3 regions of the Terribacillus aidingensis genome follow, and region 3 is predicted to be linked to each of the others. Evidence: riboswitches for the same ligand, from Rfam matches in the RefSeq annotation. Region 3 holds a riboswitch; each other region holds the start of a gene.

Region 1 (3,121 bases), 1.7 Mb from region 3:
GCGTGATGGGCAGATTATTCATGATGAGCGAGTAGAGGATGCTGTTCAGCCTCATGTCCAGGGACTTGTCGTCTATGAAAGCAATGATCAGGATTTTGACCGGCAATTCACCTACGACAGACGAGCGGCGGTTCAGTATGCCGAGCGATGGTGGAATGATTATAACCCTGCCTATAAGAAATTTGAAGTAGACTGTACAAATTACGTTTCCCAGTGCCTGCGGGCGGGCGGAGCACCAATGCGGGGAGAACCGGATCGGAATTCAGGATGGTGGTTTAATGGAGAAAATTGGAGCTATAGTTTTACAGTGGCGAATGCTTTGCGGTGGTATTTGAGCGGATCAAAACAAGGGTTACGAGGCAAGGAAGTAGCCGATGCAAGACTGCTGCGGCCTGGGGATGTGATTTGCTATGATTTTGAGGGTGATGGGAACTACAATCACAATACGATAGTGGTAGCCCGGAACGCGCAGGGTGAGCCATTGGTGAATGCTCATACTGCCAACAGCAGAATGCGTCATTGGGCTTACGTTGATTCCCCGGCATATACAAAGAACGTTGTATATAAATTTTTCCAGATTGGGCTATGATCTCTGCTATGCTATACTGGTAAGGTTGAAAGTAGAAAAGCAGAGGTGAAAGTATATGCCAAGACATATCGTACTATTCCAGCCAGAAATTCCAGCTAATACAGGGAACATTGCTCGTACCTGCCTTGCGACAGATACGGCTTTGCATCTGATTCGTCCGCTTGGTTTCTCGACGGATGACAAAATGCTGAGAAGATCAGGATTGGATTATTGGCATGACGTGGATATCCATTACTACGATAGTATAGAAGAGTTATATGAAAAATTTCCGGAAGGTGTCTTTTATTATATAGAAAACTTCGGTACCAAGCATTATTCAGATTATGATTTCAGTAACACAGATCAAGATCTGCTATTCGTTTTCGGACGGGAGTCGACTGGCATTCCAAAGGATTTGCTAGTAGGAAAAGAGGAGCAATGCCTTCGTATTCATATGACAGATAAAGTTCGATCTTTGAATCTGTCTAATACTGCTGCAATTATCATTTATGAAGCTCTTCGTCAGCAGGGCTTCGATGGGTTATCCTAAACTGCACCTTGTGTGCAGTTTATTTTTTATAGTTGTTTAGACATGGATGAAAGGGAGTAAATATAGTACTTTAACCTGTTTTATTTGGTAGCATTATACTAATGTCACTTATATCCGGTGGATTTACTGAGGTAACGAGGTATAATGGAGTGCATGAATAATATGAGAGATTACACGCTATTGCTTCGGGCATTTGGGGATAAGCTTCGATATCTGAGAAAAAAACAGATGCTGACACAGGAGGAATTGGCTGGCATGGCGGGTTTTAATCGATCGTACTACTCCGATATTGAAAACGGTAAGCGAAATATTTCTTTTGTGGGCATCAGTAAGTTGGCGATAGCACTGAATGTGGAAATGGTGGACCTTCTGCCAACAAAAGAGGACTATTATAAGCTGCTTGATTTGTCAGCAGAACACAACCAGGAAACAATTACATACATATACGGCAGCACTGTTGAAAGGCAGTTACGCAAAACTTGAGGGGCTAAGGAATGAGATTCTATGCCAGCCAGTTGCGAAAATGGATTCTCAGGCTGCCAGATGTGGCAGCTTTTTTTGAAAAAGGAGAATGAAATTGATCTTAAAACGTAAACGCATCCAAGATATACTACTAGGTGATTTTTTGGGCAGTGACATTGTTCTGGCAGACAAGACAAAACTGGATAAAGGAACAGTCATTACTGCAGCTTTACTGGAACGGCTGAAGCACAACAGAGTGCCGTCCGTCATCGTGGAAACGGCGGAAGAGGAAACTGCTGATCTATTCAGTAAGGCTGATCGTCTCCAGCAGATGATCCTGCAGCTGCAAGAGAAAGAAATGGATCATCAAGCAACATATAAGCGGAGTATGGAAAAGCATTTTTACACAAATCTATCTTATATCGCTTTTGAGTACCGCTATGGAAAACTGCTTTATGAGGAAGAAAGCATCCGTTTCTTGAAGGATTTGTATATCAAAAGCCTGAAGACGATGGGAAGAAGCAGTCTTTGGCATATGCTTGAGCAAAGAGATCCGTACGCTTTCATCCATTCCTTGGACGTTTTTGTGATCGGCACGATGCTCGCTTATCATATGAATGTCGTTCAGCTGGATCTTTGTGCAACAGGATATTTATTTCACGATATCGGCAAGCTTGATATACCTCGGGAAATTCTTGATAAAACAACGTCACTGACAAAAGAGGAATATGAGATTGTACAAACACATACGGTCAAAGGAGAGACACTCCTGCATCAGGCAGGTGAGCCTTTACTCGGCCGCTATGCGCGAAGTCATCACGAACGGCTGAATCGACAAGGCTATCCGGATGGTGCTTATTTGCCGGAACTAGGAGTGGATTTGCAAATATTAGCTGTCGTCGACACGTTTTCTGCTTTGACCCTTTCCCGCACTTATCGGGAAGTCCTTCCTGCAGCAGAAGCTATTCAGCTGATGCTGGAAATGTCGGAAGCATATCCAAAGAAAATAGTGAAGAAACTGGCACAGCTTATGCATATTTTCCCTAATGATAAGAAAACAATTCAGCTTGATGATGTCATGCTGGATAAATATACGAATGAATCGTATATGGAAATAGGATGGAAGCAGAAGCCGTAAGCGTCGTTTATGGATTTGCTGGCATGATAGCCAAACCCTGGGCATACATTAAGGTAATCGCCTTTTGTTTAACAATGCCTGGGAGGTTAATGAATGATGAATATATTGGATAAGGTACAGCAGTATCGCCAGGAACAAGAGAAGCTCCACTGGGAAGGAACGCTCGCTGATTATCTGCGTTTGTTGAAAGACCGGCCTTATCTTGCTCAATCTGCACATTCCCGTGTATATAATATGATCAAGCATAAAGGCATTGAAGAAGAAGATGGTGTGAAAAAATATAGCTTCTTCAAGGATGCATTATTCGGTTTGGAAGAACCGCTTGAAAAGCTGGTAGAAGAATACTTCCATCCGGCAGCTCGGAGACTGGATGTACGCAAACGGATTCTTCTGCTCATGGGAC
Region 2 (3,121 bases), 1.5 Mb from region 3:
CCATGGAGGCAGCACTTTCTTCTGTGGCTACTAATTGTTTCTCTAATCCTCTGCCTACCTCGTCAATTGCTGCTCTGACAATATCAGCTTGTTCAGAAGCATATTCACCTGTTTCCGCAAGATTTACGCCTTTTTCATTCACATCTTTTGATAACGATAGTAGTTTCTTTTCTATATGGCTGAAGTTCTCAAGCTGCTGCTCATTCCCAGTGCGATTTAAAATAATTTCATCGCCACTGCCTGAAGTGTTAAATTGTGCACGACGTTTCAGTGCAACATATTGATAAGCAAAATAACCTAAAGCTATCAATAGAATGACTATTATTCCTATCAAGTAAAATTCCATGATAAATTAAACTCCTACTTTCTGTTTCAATCAGAATTATATTTTTATAGTTCTCTTATAATAATGTATGTTCCATCAGCTACATTCGCAGGAATGGCTTGCAGTTTGCTATTGTCTTTATACATATGAACAATATGATTACCTTCGATATCTTGGTATTTTTTCATGTTGTGATATTTTTCCATCACACGAATCGATTTAGGGTTTGTCGCTTCGCCCACTACTGCCTTCAGCCCCTGCTTCGCTGCTTTTGTAATCAATCTATTTCCTAATTGCTTAATTACTTCATGACGCTCTTGTTCAGCTATCACGCCCAACATAAATAGGTGCAACATATCCCCATCGGAAATATCTTTTCCGCTACGTCTTTTATAGTCTTCGATAAAGCGTTTATCTACGTCTTCCAGTACGTGAAGAATAACATTCATATCATAGAAAGAACCTTCGAATACATCCTCTCCGATAATTTCGGGTGCATTGGTATCACCGGCAAGTACACCTACAACATGATTATCAGTGTCTAGAGCGACTGCGCAATATCCTTGGTCTACAGTTGAATCCAAATAATCCTTGGTAAAAGCATAGAAATCTTCATACGCTATACTTAATTGTCCAACCATCGGTTCCTGAACCCATTTCCCTGCAACATCTACACCAATAAATGTACGGGCAAGACATTCGGCAGCTTTTTGAATCATTTCTGTTTGATTCTTTGTTAAAATTTCATATGTATACAATTCCTGTGTTGCTTGCATGTTTTAATCTCCCTTTTCACTGCAAATTTGGCGAACCGGATGTTACATAGAATGATTTACTTTATCCATAAACCTTCCCGTGAATTCAATTCTTTCAAGGGCGTTCCTAATTTGCACTTGAGCGATTTTAGAAGAAGGTTTTATTACAATTGTATCTTTAAAACCTAAAGTAGAATAGAATTGCATTGTTTGTTCCAACTGCGGTACAACCTTCGAAGGTACAGGTGTTTGATGAGTTCCATCGACAACAAAAGTATAATCCTTTCTAGATACTTTATTGATCGTATCCTGCAAATCGACCATATATCCTTCTGCATCTTCCTCCCTCATTAATCCATGCACCTGGACATGTACTTCTTTGGAATTTTCATCAATCGCCATCTTATACTTCTTTTTATCTACTACTATCATTTCGTTCGCTCCTTTTTCTATAGGCCTGGTAAAACTATAATTACCGCTTAAGTGTGAAAAAAGCTATCCTAATATAGACAAGGATAGCCAATGATATAATTTCATACTTGGCAACCCGACTATCATTATCCATACGGATATTAGACTCGTAGCTTTGCGTCCCTATCTTTCGATAAGTTTGCCTAATAATTTTGATTTATAGTTCTAAATACACCACGCCACAACTTCACGTTCCCTTTCGCATTATAAATTACTCATATTTTCTTGTCTAATTATAACTAATTCCCCTATTTATAGGTATATTAATTCATCAACCACCACTTAAAGGATGTTTTCGAAGGTCTTATTTACTATGCATTAAAACCACCTGCCTCCCTTATATCGGTCAACTACAGACAATTTAAATAGAAATTGTTAAATGTTTAAAGATGTTCACGATATAGTATCGTTCCAGCTAGTTCAAAAGAATAAGAGAGTCCCCATACAAACATTTAATCAATATTCCAAATATAATTGTTAACCAAAAAATCTCACCTCTGTTTCTCAATCTCAATTGGCTGGGTACTACTCGATTAGCTTTTTTCAAAACGGAAAAAATTGCCTCTTGTAAAGCTGTACACTTGAGAGGCTAGTAACTGCCTATATGTCTTATTCCTACCACTCATTACTTTCACTAATAAAAGAATGTTTTTATAGTGCACCACTTTAATTCTAAATGGGTGTTCATGTAGTACTGAATTTAAAAAAGGCGAACCACAAAGGAACGCCTTTCAGCCACTATATATTATTCAGATTGATCTGTATCTTCTTCTCTATCATCAGTATCTTGCTCTTGATCTTGATCTTGTTCCTGTTCTTGCTCTTGTTCCTCCATTTGCTCATCATCAGCTGGATCTTCATCGTCACCATCATTACATGCCGCCAACATAAGAACTGAAACCATTCCCAATGCTACCATCCATTTTTTCAGCATTGAAACCTCTCCCTTTAGAAAATTAAGGTACATAAGTAAGATACCAGAGGACTGTTAAGAAGAGGTCAATTCATTGTAAACAGGCTGTTAATGAGAACGATCATTATTGACGCTAATCGACATGAAAGAGGCAGTTATTTAACAATTTTAGTGAGCTACAGATTAATCTGTAGCTTTTTAATTCAACTGAAACACCTAGCTCTCTTGTTATATCTCGTAAGAGCCTTTAAGATTGCCTAGGTTGGTCGATATATATACCGTGCATATTAATTAATCAGAAAGAAATATCTTGGTTTGGGAGCCTTAATAGTTTTAAGCAGCTAATTAATATGTAGAGCTTTTTTTATTAGAAAGGAATTTAATCGTGAAAATCAAAACAAAACTTCTTGGTATAATTTCAATTTTAATATTTTCCTTATTACTAATTGGGGTTTCCTCCATCTTCATCAATTCTTCCATTACAGAGAAGAATGATATCCTAAAGGATAAAATGGAGTTTCAAAACAAAATCAAACATGTCCAGTATAGACTAGCTGGCTTATCGAATGATGAAAGAGGTTTTCTCATCACTGGCGAACAGGATTTCTCTGATGGAATGGAAGAGAAATCCGAGGATATCTTCTCAACTTTAGATGA
Region 3 (3,121 bases):
TCCTACTGCTCCCCCAGCGTCAGGAGTACGTTCTGCAGCGTGAATCAATTCCAACACACTGTCTTCAGCGGGCTGATTATCTGCATCAAAGACAATGAAATAATCGGATGTCGTTACAGATAACCCATAATTAAGTACTCTTGATTTTCCTTTCGGAGACCCAGGAGGGACTTTTAAATAATGTATACGGGAGAAAGTACTGCTGAATTTTTGAATGATCTCGGCTGTGTCATCTGTAGAGGAATCATCCAAAACATAGACATCCAATGCTCCTGGGTATTTTAGTCGAATCATGGCTTCTAAAGTCTGCTTTATCACGACTCCTTCATTATGCGCAGGAATTAAAACAGCAATAGAAGGATAGGACGGTAAAGTAATTTCTTCTTTCCTTTTCAATCGCTGTAAAACGCCGGCGATTGTAAGAATGGAATAATAGATGAGTAGAATCCAGAAAAAGGCCATAACTGCTACTAGAATAATCTTCATCCTGCTGCTCCTTTGAATGGCTGGGTTATCTCTAAGATAGATTCTATCTCTTCCTCCAGTACAGTTTCACATATGAGAGGAGGATCAATTAGATTAAATTGATTCCGAAGTTTACCCATCAATCTGTCAATTACGATTTGACACCCTGCTTCATTGGTGTTCTGAAGGAAGATAAGGAATTGCTCTTCTTTTACTTGTGTGACTAAGTCGAATTCGGCGCGTATCGAGCTTAAAATCCCCTCACTTACAATGTGGGAAATAGAGTTTGTTGTTTCTAGCACTTTATCAGGAGTAACGATGGAAGCAAAAACATAATAATTTTGTTCATTACGTCGTTTCGTCCCGGTCGAAATCAACTTCACACGACTCTTAAATTCAGTCAAAGTTAGTAATTGGGAAGAACCAGCATATTTTTCAAGTGCTTGGATCTTCTCTTTTAATGCTATATTTTCGTTACGATAGCGTGATGTTATTCCATAGGTAAGCCAAATTAAAACCATACTAACAGTTACGAGAATATGGCGAAGCAAATAATAAACCTGTTCTGTCAAAGATGCATGCGTGAATAATGCATAGAAAAGTAGAAAGAAACCAAAAGAAAGACTAAGCATAAGCAACGTGATAAATTGTCTGGCAAAGCTTCCGGCGTGGATGGAAAAAATGGCTAAAAGCAGAATTGAACCATCGGTCAAAGGAATAGAGGACGATGCTGTAAAGGATAATGCCATAAAACTACATAAAAGAAATGTCAACAAGATCCGGAGTTGCATGTAAAACCTACTTTCTTATTCAAAATAAAAAACAACCGCCAATAAAATGGCGGTTGCACTAGTAGCTCTTCTTTACCCAAGTGCCCACATACAGATAAAGAGTCGAAGCTTCATTTTCTATTGTCATAATATATCATTTATTGTTTAGATGTCCATATTTATTTACGCAGTATCCGATTCAGCTGTCTCGGTCAGGAATCGCAAACCTGCTAAATATTTTCGTCCGCGTTTTTGCACCCATTGGACACGTACATCACTTTCGCGGAAGCTGTTGTGATTGGCGTGCAGACGCAGTACTTGACCTGGTTTAATCGGTTTCTTCAGTTCGATTTGGCAGCCGCTCAGACTGTAATCAATAAGAGTGGTTTCTATTTTACCAGTATCAGCAAAATAGAGGACGCCAGGAACCGAGATTGTTTCCCTGATGCTCTGCCGCTCGGATTGTTTTGGTTCGACTTGTGTTTGACGGAAGAAGCGGGAAACTGCATGCAATAGTGTTGAATTTACATATTCCCTGCTCGTATATATGTCTGGTGCATCGACGAACAGGAGTTTGATAAGGGCACGGTACTGTTCCTGCGTGACATCCTGGAAGGATACGCCTGCATAATAGCTTTTTCCTTGCTGGGAAACCCAATGCTTGTGAAGCTTCAAGCCTTGCAGCGGACCTGAGGAAAGCGTCAGCGGACTTCCGGCTGACAGCAGATGGGCTGCTTTTGCATCAAGCAGTTCCAGCCTTGCGCCATATTCGCTTAAGTCAATGATTCGTATGGGATGCTTCTTCTCATCAAGACTATTCAGAAGCTCTGCTTCCAGCGTCACATCAAAGCGCTCTGCTTCTCGGAAGCGCGGCCGTTCCACCGAAATGATCAAAGCCATGACAAGTGCGACAGCATTGTATAGCACCCAGAAAATATTGATATAGAGCATTTCGACATTTTCGTAAATCTGTATAGGGGTAAACAAATCTATTCCGATCATAATCATACTAGCAATGCTCATTGCAAGCAGAATCACATATGGTGTGCTTGTCCGCCAGAGAAAATGCCGGCGATTATTCACTATTCCTTTGCGGGTAACATTGAATTTGATCGATTTTCGGAAGAATAGTTCCGTTAGAACAGATACAGCCATGTAAGGGGCGAGTGCCACCTCATAAATGTGACTCCAAATCGTCGTCCTTTTGTTATCTGCCATGCGGCGGAACGCGAGCTGTGACGATAGGAACGCCGGCAGCCAGAACAGCAATAGAGTCGAGAAATCGGTTTGCAGACTATAGATGGAGAACAGCAGGAACAGCAATGGTGCCAGTAAATACACCATCTTATAGATACCGAAGAACCAATAATGTATTCCATCCATGTACAGCAAGCGCTGCATGAAGCTCAGACCTTTGATTGTGAGCGGATTCCATTTACGGATGACTTGGATATTGCCTCGGCACCAGCGGTCGCGCTGCTTTAGAAGGTCGGCGTACGTTTCAGGGGATAAGCCAACAGCTAATGCTTCATTCACAAAGACTGTTTTTTGCCCATTTGTCTGGAGAAGCATGCCTGTTGCCATATCCTCGGTTATGACGCCCGTTGCGAAACCCCCGATTTCCTCCAATGCAGTTCGGCGGAACAAAGCATTGCTTCCGACATACATCGTTGCATTGAAGCGATCCTTTCCTTCCTCCAAACGGCGCATGAAGAAGTCTTGTTCATTCGTAATATTATCCTCGAAGAACAGATTGTACTGGAATGCGTCTGCATTATAGAATACTTGCGGTGCCTGGACGAATGAGACTTTATTATCGGTAAAGTAGCCGAGCGTGCGTTCAAGGAAATTGGCGCGCGGTACCATATCAGCATCCATCGTGACGA

The links. Region 3 has a riboswitch for cyclic di-GMP ahead of ABXS78_RS13865 (hypothetical protein). Riboswitches for the same ligand answer to the same signal wherever they lie in the genome.
Region 1: another riboswitch for cyclic di-GMP. It lies ahead of ABXS78_RS05125 (HD domain-containing phosphohydrolase); the one in region 3 lies ahead of ABXS78_RS13865 (hypothetical protein).
Region 2: another riboswitch for cyclic di-GMP. It lies ahead of ABXS78_RS02885 (hypothetical protein); the one in region 3 lies ahead of ABXS78_RS13865 (hypothetical protein).

What each region holds. Positions count from the first base shown of each region.
Region 1 is NZ_CP159996.1:932,942-936,062, forward strand. Features, by position in the region: gene ABXS78_RS05110 (amidase domain-containing protein) at 1-589, shown strand, start outside; gene trmL (tRNA (uridine(34)/cytosine(34)/5-carboxymethylaminomethyluridine(34)-2'-O)-methyltransferase TrmL) at 645-1,118, shown strand; partial or broken gene ABXS78_RS05120 (helix-turn-helix transcriptional regulator) at 1,281-1,484, shown strand; cyclic di-GMP riboswitch class I at 1,556-1,641, shown strand; gene ABXS78_RS05125 (HD domain-containing phosphohydrolase) at 1,696-2,718, shown strand; gene ABXS78_RS05130 (PrkA family serine protein kinase) at 2,815-3,121, shown strand, end outside.
Region 2 is NZ_CP159996.1:511,067-514,187, reverse strand. Features, by position in the region: gene ABXS78_RS02895 (methyl-accepting chemotaxis protein) at 1-346, opposite strand, end outside; gene ABXS78_RS02890 (hypothetical protein) at 391-1,101, opposite strand; gene ABXS78_RS02885 (hypothetical protein) at 1,144-1,512, opposite strand; cyclic di-GMP riboswitch class I at 1,619-1,705, opposite strand; gene ABXS78_RS02880 (hypothetical protein) at 2,297-2,485, opposite strand; gene ABXS78_RS02875 (HAMP domain-containing methyl-accepting chemotaxis protein) at 2,850-3,121, shown strand, end outside.
Region 3 is NZ_CP159996.1:2,632,271-2,635,391, reverse strand. Features, by position in the region: gene ABXS78_RS13870 (glycosyltransferase) at 1-486, opposite strand, end outside; gene ABXS78_RS13865 (hypothetical protein) at 483-1,256, opposite strand; cyclic di-GMP riboswitch class II at 1,295-1,378, opposite strand; gene ABXS78_RS13860 (glycosyltransferase family 2 protein) at 1,419-3,121, opposite strand, start outside.